One region of the Bacillus sp. FG16 genome, then DNA from elsewhere that is predicted to be linked to it. Evidence: riboswitches for the same ligand, from Rfam matches in the RefSeq annotation. Region 1 holds a riboswitch; each other region holds the start of a gene.
The links. A riboswitch is a leader RNA that binds a small molecule or an ion and turns the genes downstream of it on or off. The one in region 1 is predicted to bind lysine.
Positions count from the first base shown of each region.

Region 2: linked by a shared signal. The riboswitch ahead of ACODS7_RS21880 (amino acid permease) and the one ahead of ACODS7_RS11920 (amino acid permease) in region 1 are both predicted to bind lysine.
Region 3: linked by a shared signal. The riboswitch ahead of lysA (diaminopimelate decarboxylase) and the one ahead of ACODS7_RS11920 (amino acid permease) in region 1 are both predicted to bind lysine.
Region 4: linked by a shared signal. The riboswitch ahead of ACODS7_RS06450 (aspartate kinase) and the one ahead of ACODS7_RS11920 (amino acid permease) in region 1 are both predicted to bind lysine.

Region 1 covers NZ_JBMDKC010000026.1:6,508-9,725, forward strand. Annotated here, with positions in the region: gene ACODS7_RS11920 (amino acid permease) at 1-1,239, opposite strand, end outside; lysine riboswitch at 1,352-1,545, opposite strand; gene ACODS7_RS11925 (GNAT family N-acetyltransferase) at 1,866-2,315, shown strand; gene ACODS7_RS11930 (sulfite exporter TauE/SafE family protein) at 2,352-3,218, opposite strand, start outside.
Region 2 covers NZ_JBMDKC010000069.1:1,905-5,122, forward strand. Annotated here, with positions in the region: gene ACODS7_RS21875 (ABC transporter permease) at 1-550, opposite strand, end outside; gene ACODS7_RS21880 (amino acid permease) at 611-2,035, opposite strand; lysine riboswitch at 2,182-2,363, opposite strand; gene gapN (NADP-dependent glyceraldehyde-3-phosphate dehydrogenase) at 2,542-3,218, opposite strand, start outside.
Region 3 covers NZ_JBMDKC010000028.1:33,022-36,239, reverse strand. Annotated here, with positions in the region: gene ACODS7_RS12705 (LTA synthase family protein) at 1-120, opposite strand, end outside; gene ACODS7_RS12700 (DUF3888 domain-containing protein) at 373-768, shown strand; lysine riboswitch at 858-1,039, shown strand; gene lysA (diaminopimelate decarboxylase) at 1,220-2,536, shown strand; SAM riboswitch class I at 2,652-2,760, shown strand; gene ACODS7_RS12690 (YezD family protein) at 2,833-2,976, shown strand; gene ACODS7_RS12685 (phosphoadenylyl-sulfate reductase) at 3,064-3,218, shown strand, end outside.
Region 4 covers NZ_JBMDKC010000011.1:41,605-44,822, forward strand. Annotated here, with positions in the region: gene ACODS7_RS06440 (DUF4166 domain-containing protein) at 1-260, opposite strand, end outside; partial or broken gene ACODS7_RS06445 (DoxX-like family protein) at 265-1,172, opposite strand; lysine riboswitch at 1,364-1,550, shown strand; gene ACODS7_RS06450 (aspartate kinase) at 1,753-2,982, shown strand; gene ACODS7_RS06455 (VOC family protein) at 3,211-3,218, shown strand, end outside.

The DNA.
Region 1 (3,218 bases):
GTCTTTTAAATCTTTTCCTTGTGCGATATATGCTTTACGGAAACGGTAATGACTAATTGCAATGCCGACCCAAGCGATAAATCCAGACATTCCAGATGCGTTTAACAACCAAATGTATACAACACCATCACCGAATAAAGAAGCAATGAAAGCGATACTACCGACAATTGATGTTACGATTAATGCGTTAACAGGTACACCGCGGCTATCTAGTTTACCTAAAAATTTTGGTGCTTTTCCTTGTCGAGCTAAATCCCAAAGCATACGAGTTGATGCATACATACCAGAGTTACCAGCAGATAGTACAGCAGTTAAAATAACAGCGTTCATAACAGAAGCAGCAAAGGCAACGCCCGCTTTTTCAAAAATAAGTGTAAACGGACTTACTGTAACATCACTTGCAGCAAGGCTTTCAGTTGTATAAGGAATTAATAAACCGATAACGAGAATCGCAAGGATATAGAATAAAAGAATACGCCAAAAGATTGAACGAATTGCTTTTGGGATATTACGTTCTGGATCAGATGTTTCACCAGCAGCTACTCCTAATAGTTCAGTACCTTGGAATGAGAAACCAGCTGCCATAAACACACCGATAATTGCCATGATACCGCCGTTAAATGGTGCATCTGCAACAGTGAAGTTTTTAAATCCAACCGTTTCACCGCCCATAATTCCAAAAATCATCATGAAACCAACAATTAAAAAGATAATAATCGTAACTACTTTAATAAGTGCGAACCAATATTCAGATTCACCAAACCCTTTAACAGATAAGTAGTTTAAAAGGAAAATAATAGCTAAACATAATCCGCTCCAAATAAGAGAAGGGGTATCTGGGAACCAAAATTTCATAATTAATGTTACGGCTGCAAGTTCAGCAGCAATCGTAATTGCCCAGTTATACCAATAGTTCCATCCAAGTGCAAAGCCAAGTGATGGATCAACAAATTTTGTTGCATACGTGCTAAAAGATCCAGTAACAGGCATGTAAGCTGCAAGTTCAGCTAAGCTTGTCATTAAAAAATAAACCATAATTCCAATTGCGGCGTATGCAATTAATGCGCCACCAGGTCCAGCTGTATGGATGACACCACCGCTGGCAAGAAATAGTCCGGTACCAATTGTACCACCGAGAGAAATCATCGTAAGGTGACGAGATTTTAATCCGCGTTTTAATTCACCTTGTCCTTGTGTAGTTTGCGTTTTAGAGGTAGATTGATTTGTTGCGCTATTCATGTTCAACACTCCTTTTCTTGTAGGTTAGGAAGGAGCGGGGGAGAAAAATACAAAAAACCGCCAAAGGAATTTGGCGGAACGTTTCACAAATAACCACCCCATCATACCCTTCCGTTAAGATAGCACCCCACGTTTACACGGTAATTTTGTAAACGTGACAGTTCTGTTCCTTTCGGAGACAGCCCCAGCTCATATTTCCAGAGAAGAAATATAAACTTCGGCAACTTTTCCTTTCAAACGGAGTCAGCTGACATTCTCTGTGTCTCGTCCGTTTTACTATTAAAAGTCGCAACCTCTACCTCATCGGATTGATGAGGATTTATATATTGCTAAGATTTTTAATATATGGCAATTGTAATGACTTTCTGAATATATTGCAAGATATTTTGTTAGGAAAAGTCAAAAAATATCGGTTATTGTATAGGAAACGCTTGCAAAACTCCACCCGAACCTACTATTATGTAGCAATAAGCAAAGAAAAAATTGTTATACAAATGTTTCGCAAAAAATATTGAAAAACCCTCTAAATTAAAAGAAAATTCAGAAAAATATAATTCGACATTCATGATAAAGTCATATTATTTGTTATAATTAGAGTAACGTTTAAGCAAAAAGGGGAAATCAAAATGAAATTAGAAACAGAAAGGCTCTATATAGTGCCGTGTACAGAAGAGAGTATTCAAGTCGCTAACGAGCAAGGATACAATAGCGGTCCGCATATTGTAGGGCATGTAAAGAATGTAAAACAAGATGCAACTTTATTACCATGGGGGGCGTGGTATGTTCTTCGGAAAGAAGATGATAGCGTTTTAGGTGATATTGGGTTTAAAGGGAAACCAAACGAGAAGCAAACAGTAGAAATTGGCTATGGATTTATTGAGAAATATTGGAATCAGGGCTATGCAACAGAAGCTGTAAGAGAACTAATCGATTGGGCTTTCAAAACAGGAGAGGTAGAAACAATAATTGCAGAGACACTCCTGGATAACTATAGTTCGATGCGTGTTTTAGAAAAGTTACATATGAAGAGAGTAAATGCTACAGAAACGATGATTAATTGGAAAATAGAAAAATAAAAAATACCGCTCTAAATTGGGCGGTATTTTTTATAGTTATGGTAGCATTTGCTTCTGATCATTTGGATACTCAGCCGTTGATGCGTTAGGACGATTGGAATGATTGCGAACAGCAATGAAAATAGAAATAATAACGACAAGACCAACTGCAACGTAAGAAAGTGAAATAATAGTTGGATCCACTTTAAATGTAGTAAGCAGTGTACGTATATTTGTAAAGATAATAAGACCGCCAACTAATACACCAAGTAAATGGGGCGGAACGATACGAACTAACCATGCAGCAATTGGAGCTGCGACAATACCGCCGAGCATTAACGCAAATACCCAAACCCAGCTTACTTGTTCCCAGCCAAGTGAGATGAAGAAGCCAATTGTTGCAGCGAGTGAAACAGGAAATTCACTCGTATCTACAGATCCAATAACTTTTCTAGCTTCATTTCCTCTTGCTAGAAGAACGGGTGTCGTAATCGGCCCCCAACCACCGCCACCAGTTGAATCAACGAATCCAGCGAATAAACCAAGCGGCACAAGTTGTTTTGCAGACATACGCTTATTTGAAGTGACAATTTGTTTTTGAATGATGAATCGTAATAAAATGTAAACCCCTAAAGTGAATAAAAATATGGAAATGTACGGTTTGATCACATCTCCAGGCAAATTACTTAAAAAACATGCCCCAACAAATGCGCCGATTGCCCCAGGTAATGTAAGCCTGGAAACTGTATATTTATCAACGTTTCCAAATTTGATATGAGATGCGCCAGAAGCTGCAGTTGTAACGACTTCAGCTAAATGAACCGATGCGGAAGCTACAGCCGGTGCAATACCAAACATTAATAATAGTGAAGTAGACGTTACCCCATAAGCCATTCCAAGTGCTCCATCGATCAATTGAGCGAA
Region 2 (3,218 bases), on a different contig from region 1:
TTGCGGAATAAAACAGCATGTAAATGATTAAGGCGTTACAAGTAATACGGATGATCAGCCATATGTTTTTGTCGTGACTATCACGCCACATCCAATGTATGTACATGTTCCAAGCTTTCGTAATCATTAACACGATAAAGATTGTACATAAAAAAGGTACAGTTAATTGCAATGATTGCAGTGCAAGTGGTACGAGAATAAGGAACGTAAATAATAATGGGAAAAGCTGAATGATATAATTATATAGAAGAGATTTTTTGAAATAGGATTTTAATTTCTCTTCTAATGCAAGCAAATAGACAGCATCAGGTTTTTGAATAAATGTACGGATAGGGCATCTAGTTATAATGAACGTAAGTACAATCGTTATAATTATTAAAGATATTCCTTTAGAAGGAGATGCTTTTAGAAACTGAGCATAATAATATGCACCAATGCATGAAATAAAGATAAAGCTATATAGTAAACCGTTAATCATACGTGCAAAGTATGTAATGATATTTTGAATATGTTGTTGGAAGCGACTGCTCCATAGCGATTCGATTGACATGTTTTTCACCTCTTTGTTCTATTATATATGTTTTACAAAAGAAAAAACGAGCAAATTGCGTTATGCAACTTGCTCGTTTTTCTTTTCGTTATTTTTTTTCTGATCACGATTCATTAATGGATAGAAGGCAAATCCGATTACGAATAAACCAATTCCGAGAAGGAACGTTTTTATATCGGATGCCCCCGTTTTAATAACCCATAGTGCGTAGCAAAGTGCGATCACTGCGACTATGCCATCTGTAATTCTTGCCCGCATTTCATTTTTATATGTTTCACCAGTTGCGACTAGTTTTAACTGGAAGATTGGTGAAACGAGATATGGAATGAGGTAGGCCAGTGTTGATACGGTAATAACGAATGTATAAGCTTCCGCAATGGTTCCTGATAATGTTGAGAATAGGAACACTTGCGACATAATGTTTGTTAATCGTAATGAGTAAATTGGACTTCCTTTTTTATTTGTTTTTGTGAAGAAGGAAGGGAAGAAACCTTCTTTTGCTGCTTGATATGGTACTTCTGAGCTTAATAAAATCCAGCCTAAGATAGAACCGAACAGGGAAGTAAGAGCAAGTAATGCCATCAGTTTCCCGCCGCCATGACCCATTGCAGCGTTTAATGCATCTGCTAATGGACGTTCAGAAGCTTGTAATTTATCAACGTGAAGTACACCCATTGTTAAAATTGTAATTCCTAAGTAAATCGCAACTGTAATAAGTAATCCCGCAACTGTTGCACGTTTTACCGTTTTTGGAGAAACAGCACGGTTTGATAAAAGAACGGCTGATTCAATTCCGATAAACGCCCAAAGCGTTGTAAGAGCAGCTAAATTTACTTGTGAAAGAAGACCATGTGATACACCTGATTTATCAATCATCGGCGTGTACCATTGTCCAAACTTAGAAGCTTCGAATGCAAATAACGTAACGACGATGAATAAAAGGAATCCAGTTACTTTCGTTGTTGTTGCTAAGAAGTTTAGTTTTCCAGCTCCGCTTACACCATTTGTTAATATAATATGAGTTCCCCAAAGTAAGATGGAACAAATCGTAAATGTAATTAGTTTTCCGACTTCTATGTTAAAAGAACCGATTGAAAATAGTAGTCGCGTATCTTTCATAATTGGGAAGAAGAGTGATAAATATCCCGCAAATGATGTAATGATGGCAACGTTACTTGCCCAGTTTGCAACCCAATATCCCCATACCATACTGAATCCAGCCATTTTTTTCTTTTTTGGTGTTGAGAATAAAGCATATGCATGACTTTGTGGTCCTGTCGTTAAATCAGGACGACGAATTGCTAAATTACCGAAAACAAGAGCTAGCATTAAAACACCAAACCCTGTTGTTAACCAAGCTAAAGTGACACCGAGTGGGCTTGCTGTTTGTGCCAACGTACTTGGCACCATGAAAATACCAGCACCAACCATGTTACCGACAACGAAAGCTGTTAGTACCCAAAAGCCCCATTTTTTTTGTTGCATAGAAAATACCTCCAAAGTTAGTATAACCAAGTCAAGCGAGGAGATATGTATGTCTTCTTAGTAGAGAAGAGAAGTCCCAAACAAAACAAAAAAAGCACGTAATCTGCCGCTACATGCTTTCTATCTTATAAGAAACCCACGACATACCTCTCGATAGCTCTCCACAAACGAAACGTTTGTGACAGTTCTGCACTTATTAAATGCAGACCCAGCAAGCGTGCATGGTGGACACGACTTACTTCGGCAACCATTCCTTTCTCATTCCTTCATCAATGCCACTACATCTCCTGAAATGATACTCTTAATGACTGCAACCTCTACCTCACCGAGATACGAATGAGGATTTAAATATTAAATTAACGTCTTTAAGAGTAACAAATGTATTTTTATACGTCAATGGATATAGTAATAATCAGATTATAGAGAAGAATTTGTGATTAAAAACGAATAAGATTTTAGCATAAAAAGAAGCCGATCTAAAACTAGATCAGCTTCTACATATAAGATTAAACTAAGTTTAATACAGTCACTTTTTCACGTGTCATAGACTCAAGGCTCTTACGAATACCTTGTGCGCCCATACCTGAACCTTTTACACCGATGAATGGGAAGTGATCAGGGCCGCGCTCTGTGCGTCCGTTAATTTGAACAGAACCAGTTTCGATTTTGTTAGCAATTGCAAATGCTTTGTTAATGTCTTTTGTGAAGACACTTGCTTGTAAGCCGAACTCTGATTTGTTAGCAATTTCAATTGCTTGCTCATCTGAAGAAACACGAATGATTGGAAGGATTGGGCCAAATGGCTCTTCCCAAGCAACTTTCATTTCTTCTGTTACGTGGTCGATTAATGTTGGGTAAATTAAGTTACGCTCACGTTTGTTACCGATAACGATTGTTGCACCTTTTTCAACAGCATCGTCAACTAAGCCTTGAACGAAGTCAGCAGACTTGTCGTCGATTAATGGAACGATTGTGCTGTCTTGTTCTGGAGATCCAACTGATAGTTCAGCTACTTGCGCTTTTAATAAGCTAACAAGCTCGTCTGCTACGTTTTCGTGTACAAGTACACGTTTAATAGCTGTACAACGTTGACCAGAGTAAGAGAATGCACCGCTTACGATATGGTTTGCAGCATCTTGTAAGTCAGCATCTTCACGAACGATACCAGGATCTTTACCACCAA
Region 3 (3,218 bases), on a different contig from region 1:
TTCAAAGAAATTATCAATTTTAATATCAAATGCTAGCTTGTACACAATATATGTTTTAATCCATAGTAAAACGACTGCAACGAGTGCAAATCGCAGTTTTGGAAACAGATGTTGTAGCATAATATACTCCTCTCCTAAAAAGCATGACAGTTCGTGAGTCAGTTTGCTTAACGACTCATTTTATATATACGAACAGTCCTTTGTTATTATGATTATTATACTATGAGTATCATTATACGAAAATAAAAGAGAGTTGTGGGCTTTTTTATAATAATCGAGTAGAAAAAGAGTGGTGGGAGACAATAAAACAGAATTTCTATGTATGATAATTATCGTACGCAGAAAGAAGCGCGTGATAATACGGAGGTTATAATGCGAAAATTATTATATTTTATAGCATGCAGTAGTGTTATACTTTTTACTTTACCGAGTGTGTCAATAGCTCAATATGATGCACCTCTTATGGAAGATGCACTTTATTCTGTTTTATTTCCAAAAATAAATAAAGCAATTGAAAAACAATATGGAAGTTTGAAACCGTATCAATGTCCTAAAATTATTAGTTTAAAAAAAGTGTATAGCGGTACATATTTATTTCAAGCAAGTATTGAAGTGACAAAGTATGAACGTGTTGCTGGGAAAATTGCTCCCCCATTTGAGAAGGTAACGATTACATTTAATAACGAAGAAGGCGAATGGGAAGTGAAAAAGATTTCAGTAAAGCGCTTACCAAATGATACAAAATTAAACTGTAAAAAAACAATATAAAAAATTGTTTGACAAATAAAATGGTCCTTTGGTATTGTTAATAGCAACAATTAGATGTTTGAAAATTAAATAGACTTACCTCATCTACTCTCAAAGGTAGAGGCCGCGATAGGAAAGAGTAAGCTATGGGAGATTTCATGGAATCTGTGATCATAGGCTGAAAGGGACTATTGCCGAAATATAAGAATAACCATCTTATTCATATATTGGGACTACATTGAATAAATGTAGTACTGTCATAAGATTTATTTTATGGAGAGCTATTTGGAGATGTTGATGCGGTTTCTTATTTTGAGGAGATAACAACTCGTTTATTTTTTCAATATATATTTTTCCTAATAAGAAACGCGTGTGAACATTGTTCCGCGCGTTTTTTGTCTATCTAAAAGCGTGCTGCAATGAATAGAAGATTGGGGTTATGAGTTTTAGAGGAAATAAGGGAGGAATTTAAATGTATTTACACGGCACAAGCCGAATTAATGGGCAAGGACACTTAGAAATTGGAGGGTGCGATACGACGCAGCTAGCAAAGCAATACGGAACACCACTTTATGTATACGATGAAGAGTCTATTCGAGGAAAATGCCGAGCATTTCATCGTGCTTTTAAAGAAAGTGGTTTCTCTTATCAAGTAGCATATGCAAGCAAGGCGTTCTTGTGCATGGAGATGTGCCGAGTAGCTCGTGAAGAGAATATGTCATTAGACGTTGTTTCTGGAGGAGAATTATATACTGCGCTCCAAGCAGGATTTCCAGCATCACGTATTCATTTTCATGGAAATAATAAAACAGAAGAAGAGATAGTGATGGCTCTTCAGGCGAATATCGGTTGTTTTGTCGTAGATAATTTCTTTGAATTAGAAGTTTTACACGATTTAGCGATGCAACATGGAAAGTTTGTGAACATATTAATTCGTGTAACGCCTGGAGTAGAGGCGCACACACATGAATATATTACAACAGGCCAAGATGATTCGAAATTTGGATTTGGCGTTTCAAACGGTCAAGCGATGCAGGCAATTGGATTTGCTTTACAAAAATCCAATTATAATGTGCTAGGGATTCATTCACATATCGGATCGCAAATATTTGAAACAGCTGGCTTTGTTCGAGCGATTGAAGTTCTTCGCCAATTTTTAGAAGAAGTGAGAGAGCAAACAAACTATGTAGTAAAAGTGTTAAATGTAGGCGGGGGATTTGGAATACGCTACACAGAGTCGGATACACCGTTAACTCTTGAGACATATGTGCGAGCTGTAACAAGTGCAGTGAGAGAACAATTTACTGTATGTGAATATCCATTGCCAGAAATATGGATTGAACCAGGCCGTAGCATTGTAGGTGATGCTGGGACAACAATTTATACAGTTGGATCTGTGAAAGATATTCCTGGTATTCGGAAATATGTATCAGTCGATGGTGGAATGACAGATAATTTAAGACCTGCTTTATATAGTGCGCGTTATGAAGCAATGTTAGCGAATCGAGGGAATGATGAGAATGAGGAACTCGTTTCGATTGCGGGGAAATGTTGTGAGAGCGGAGATATGTTGATTTGGGATATTCATTTACCGAAAGTCGCTGCTGCTGATTTACTAGCAGTTTCCTGTACAGGAGCCTACGGGTACTCGATGGCGAATAATTACAATCGGATTCGAAGACCAGCCGTTGTCTTTGCAAAAGGCGGAACATCGCAAGTAGTTGTGGAACGCGAAACATATGAAAATATTATTGGGAACGATCGCATACGTATTAAAGAGCTTGTTTAAATAGAAAAAGGAGTTGTTCGGATGGGCAATTCCTTTTTTGTAAAATAAAATAATTAAAATATATCGGAAAACTAGGATTGAAAAAAATCAGAATTGTGATAAAATACAAATACAAAGCTTATCAAGAGAAGCGGAGGGAACTGGCCCGAAGAAGCTCGGCAACCTGCTTATAGAAAGCAAGGTGCTAAATCCAGCAAAATGGAATCCATTTTGAAAGATAAGGTAAAATATATTACCGAACAGTCTTTTCGAAATGGGAAAGATTTTTTTTATGAATAAAAAGGGGGGCTGTTCGCGTGAGTGTACGGGAACATTTTGATGAAGTATCCGAGAAGATTGAAGCGATGCTTGCTGATATGAAATATGGCTCAATTACAATTGTTGTGCAAGATGGAAAAGTAATTCAGTTAGAGAAAAGTGAAAAAGTACGTTTAAAGTGAAAAGCGCTGACTAGAAAAACTAGAGGCGATTTTAACCTATTTTCATTAGGTTAAAATCGTCTTTTTGCTTTTACAGGGGGAAAAAACATGTTGACGTATGAAACGTGGGAAGAAAATGTTGTTTCGTTTTCGGAAGAAGATGAAACGAAAGGTGCGCTATCAGTATTAAATTGGGCTTATGAAGAGTATAAAGATGAAATCGTCTACGCATGTAGCTTTGGGGTGGAAGGTATGGTATTGCT
Region 4 (3,218 bases), on a different contig from region 1:
ACTAATTCTTGTCCATATTCATCTCGCTCAGCTGTATTTTGTATCGTAAATGGAATTTCCTCTCCTCGTTCTGAGAAAAACATTCGAAACCTCGATGCAATTTTTAATATGAATTTTACGAAAAAAGAACCACCGTAAATTTCATCCATCTTTCCTTCCCCTGTAAAACTATTTTCTTCTGTAATCGCATAACGCTTCTGCAATTCAGGATGAAGATTTTTATAGATATCCCCTAATAATCGTTCATACATATTAGCCATACACTTATCCCTTTCTCGTCCTCTTGCAATTTTTCGCGCTTGGTAAATCGAAACTATTTATATAACCGACAATTGATAACCCCATTAGAAGAATATTTAATGTAATCGGATTAAACGGACCTGTAAAGCTTGCAATATTCGTAAATCCTGCCGCTATCGTTAGAACCAATAACACAATAATATGCAGGATAAATAATTTTCGTTTTGTTAGTGGCAACAGCCATACGACACCGAAAATTATTTCTAACACCCAATTATTTTAAGTATATATACACTATTTTCATTTGAACCGATTAATACAGAAAGCATCTTTACTTCTTCTGAATGAGTAAACAGTAGTTTTGGCACTATCCCTTGATATATCCATACAAAAGCAAATAAAAAACATACGAGCCAATACGTCATTGTTCTTCTAATTAGTAACCTAGGATGAAGCCCCTTTTCTAACCATAATTTTAAGGCATCAAAACTCCAAGCCGTCGCCCAACCTAATAACGGACGAAAAATATAGGAATCTATTACATTTCCTATACGACCAAATCTTGTATCATAATCATATTGTGTCTCAAAATGGATGTATTCTTTATTCGGCGTATACTTCCAATAACCACGTCCTATTTGAATAAGAGATAATGTATTATCCGTCCAAAATTTTAAAGAGGAAATTCTTTCACCAGTTTCTTTTCTTATTTCACCTATTGATTCCCCTTCTCCAGCTATTTCAAGCCCAAATCCAATCTTTGTTTTATACAAAAACTTCTGTGGTTCTCCTTCTTTTTTCTCTAAATACGAAATTTCAGTAAAGCGAGCATCCCACTCTGTATGTATATCTGGTTCTTGCGTATATCCCCATAATTTTTCCATCTTCGTTTTCATTTTTGTCGCAACATAAATAGGCTGTTTCCTTTTCATTCTCCCACCTCCTATGCACTATAAGTTTAATGTACATGCAATGAATTTATTTTGCTACATTTTTCACAAACTTCCCTGTAAAAAGAAAGAATTTTAAAAATATATATAAAACACTTGATTCCCCGAAAAATTTAAATTATTATAAAACAAATGTTACCAACAACTTCATAAATCAAACACTCTCGCCTAAAACGTGAGATAGAGGTTGCGATACTTATGAGTATTCTAATGGAGACACAGAGATGTCTATGAACTTAGATGAAAGGAAGTATTGCCGAAATTGATAAGTTTCTCTGCATTTATCAATTGGGGCTGTTTTCGAATAGAAACAGAACTGTCATATGTACAGACGTGTATGTATGAAGAGCTATCTACAAAAAAGAGATATCATTTTTTATGATATTCCTTTTTTGGCGGTTTTTTTATTAGCTCCGTTTTCTGTTTCCCTTTTCCTGTAACAGCACCATCCTCACTTATTTGAGATGGTGTTTTTTGTTTGTCTTTCTGGTAACTACAGGAGTATTGGGATCTATATATTTCCTAATCTATTCTTAAAAATAGACGAAAGAAGGAATTTGTAATGGAAACAATTGTTCAAAAATTTGGTGGCACTTCTGTCGGAAGCGTCGAACGCATTCAACATGTAGCAAATTTAATCATTGAAGAATATGAACGAGGTCATAGCGTTGTCTCTGTCGTTTCAGCAATGGGAAAAAGCACGGATGAACTTGTCGCACTCGCTAACGTTATTACAGAAGATCCAAGTAAACGTGAAATGGATATGCTTCTATCTACAGGAGAACAAGTAACTATTTCATTATTAACAATGGCACTGCAAGCAAAAGGCTATCATGCAATTTCATTAACAGGGTGGCAAGCTGGTATTACGACAGAATCTGTACATAGTAGTGCACGGATTACTGACATTCATACAGATCGTATTCAATCTTATCTTGCTGAAGGCACGATTGTTATCGTAGCTGGTTTCCAAGGTATAAGTGTAGAAAATGAAATTACAACGCTTGGCCGTGGTGGTTCTGATACGACTGCTGTCGCACTAGCCGCTGCACTTAAAGCAAAAAAATGTGATATTTATACGGATGTGACAGGCGTATATACAACGGACCCACGAGTTGTAAAAGATGCTTACAAATTAGACGAAATTTCTTATGACGAAATGTTAGAGCTTGCAAATCTTGGTGCTGGCGTATTACACCCGCGAGCTGTTGAGTTTGCTAAAAATCATAACGTAGTTTTAGAAGTTCGCTCAAGTATGGAACAAGAAAACGGAACAATTGTAAAAGGAGAATGTAACATGGAACAACAATCAATCGTTAAAGGTATTGCATTTGAGGATAACATTACACGTGTCACAATTAAAGGACTAGAACAAGGATCGCTTTCAACAGTTTTCTCTACATTAGCAGCAGCACACATTAATGTAGATATCATCATTCAAAGTATTACAAATGAAGGAACTGTACATCTCTCCTTCTCCATTCACTCGAATGATTTAAGAGAAACTTTAAAAGTTTTGGAACAAAATCAAGAAACTCTTCACTACGAATCTGTAGAACATGAAAATCACTTAGCAAAAGTATCAATTGTAGGATCTGGCATGGTATCTAACCCTGGTGTCGCTGCAAATATGTTTACTACTTTAAAAGAAGAAGATATTCATATTAAAATGGTAAGTACATCAGAAATTAAAGTGTCTGTCGTTATTGACCGCCTTCATTTAGTAACAGGGGTTGAGGCGCTGCATCAATCATTTATGGCGAAAATTGAGCCTTTAGTGCAAATGAGCTAATTTGATATGCTCAGTAACACTTATAAAAAAATCATATTAATCTACTTCCTTCCTATTAAATAAAAGCTGTTCGTTAACAAGATGCTATATGACATATAAAAAAACACCTTGTCACCTTTTCCTATACTACGACAAGGTGTTTTTGACTGAAAGGAATTTGTAACTACTTAGTAGTATAATTATGAGGATGATTAAATAATAAACTTTTATACATAAGGAGATAAGAATATGGCAAA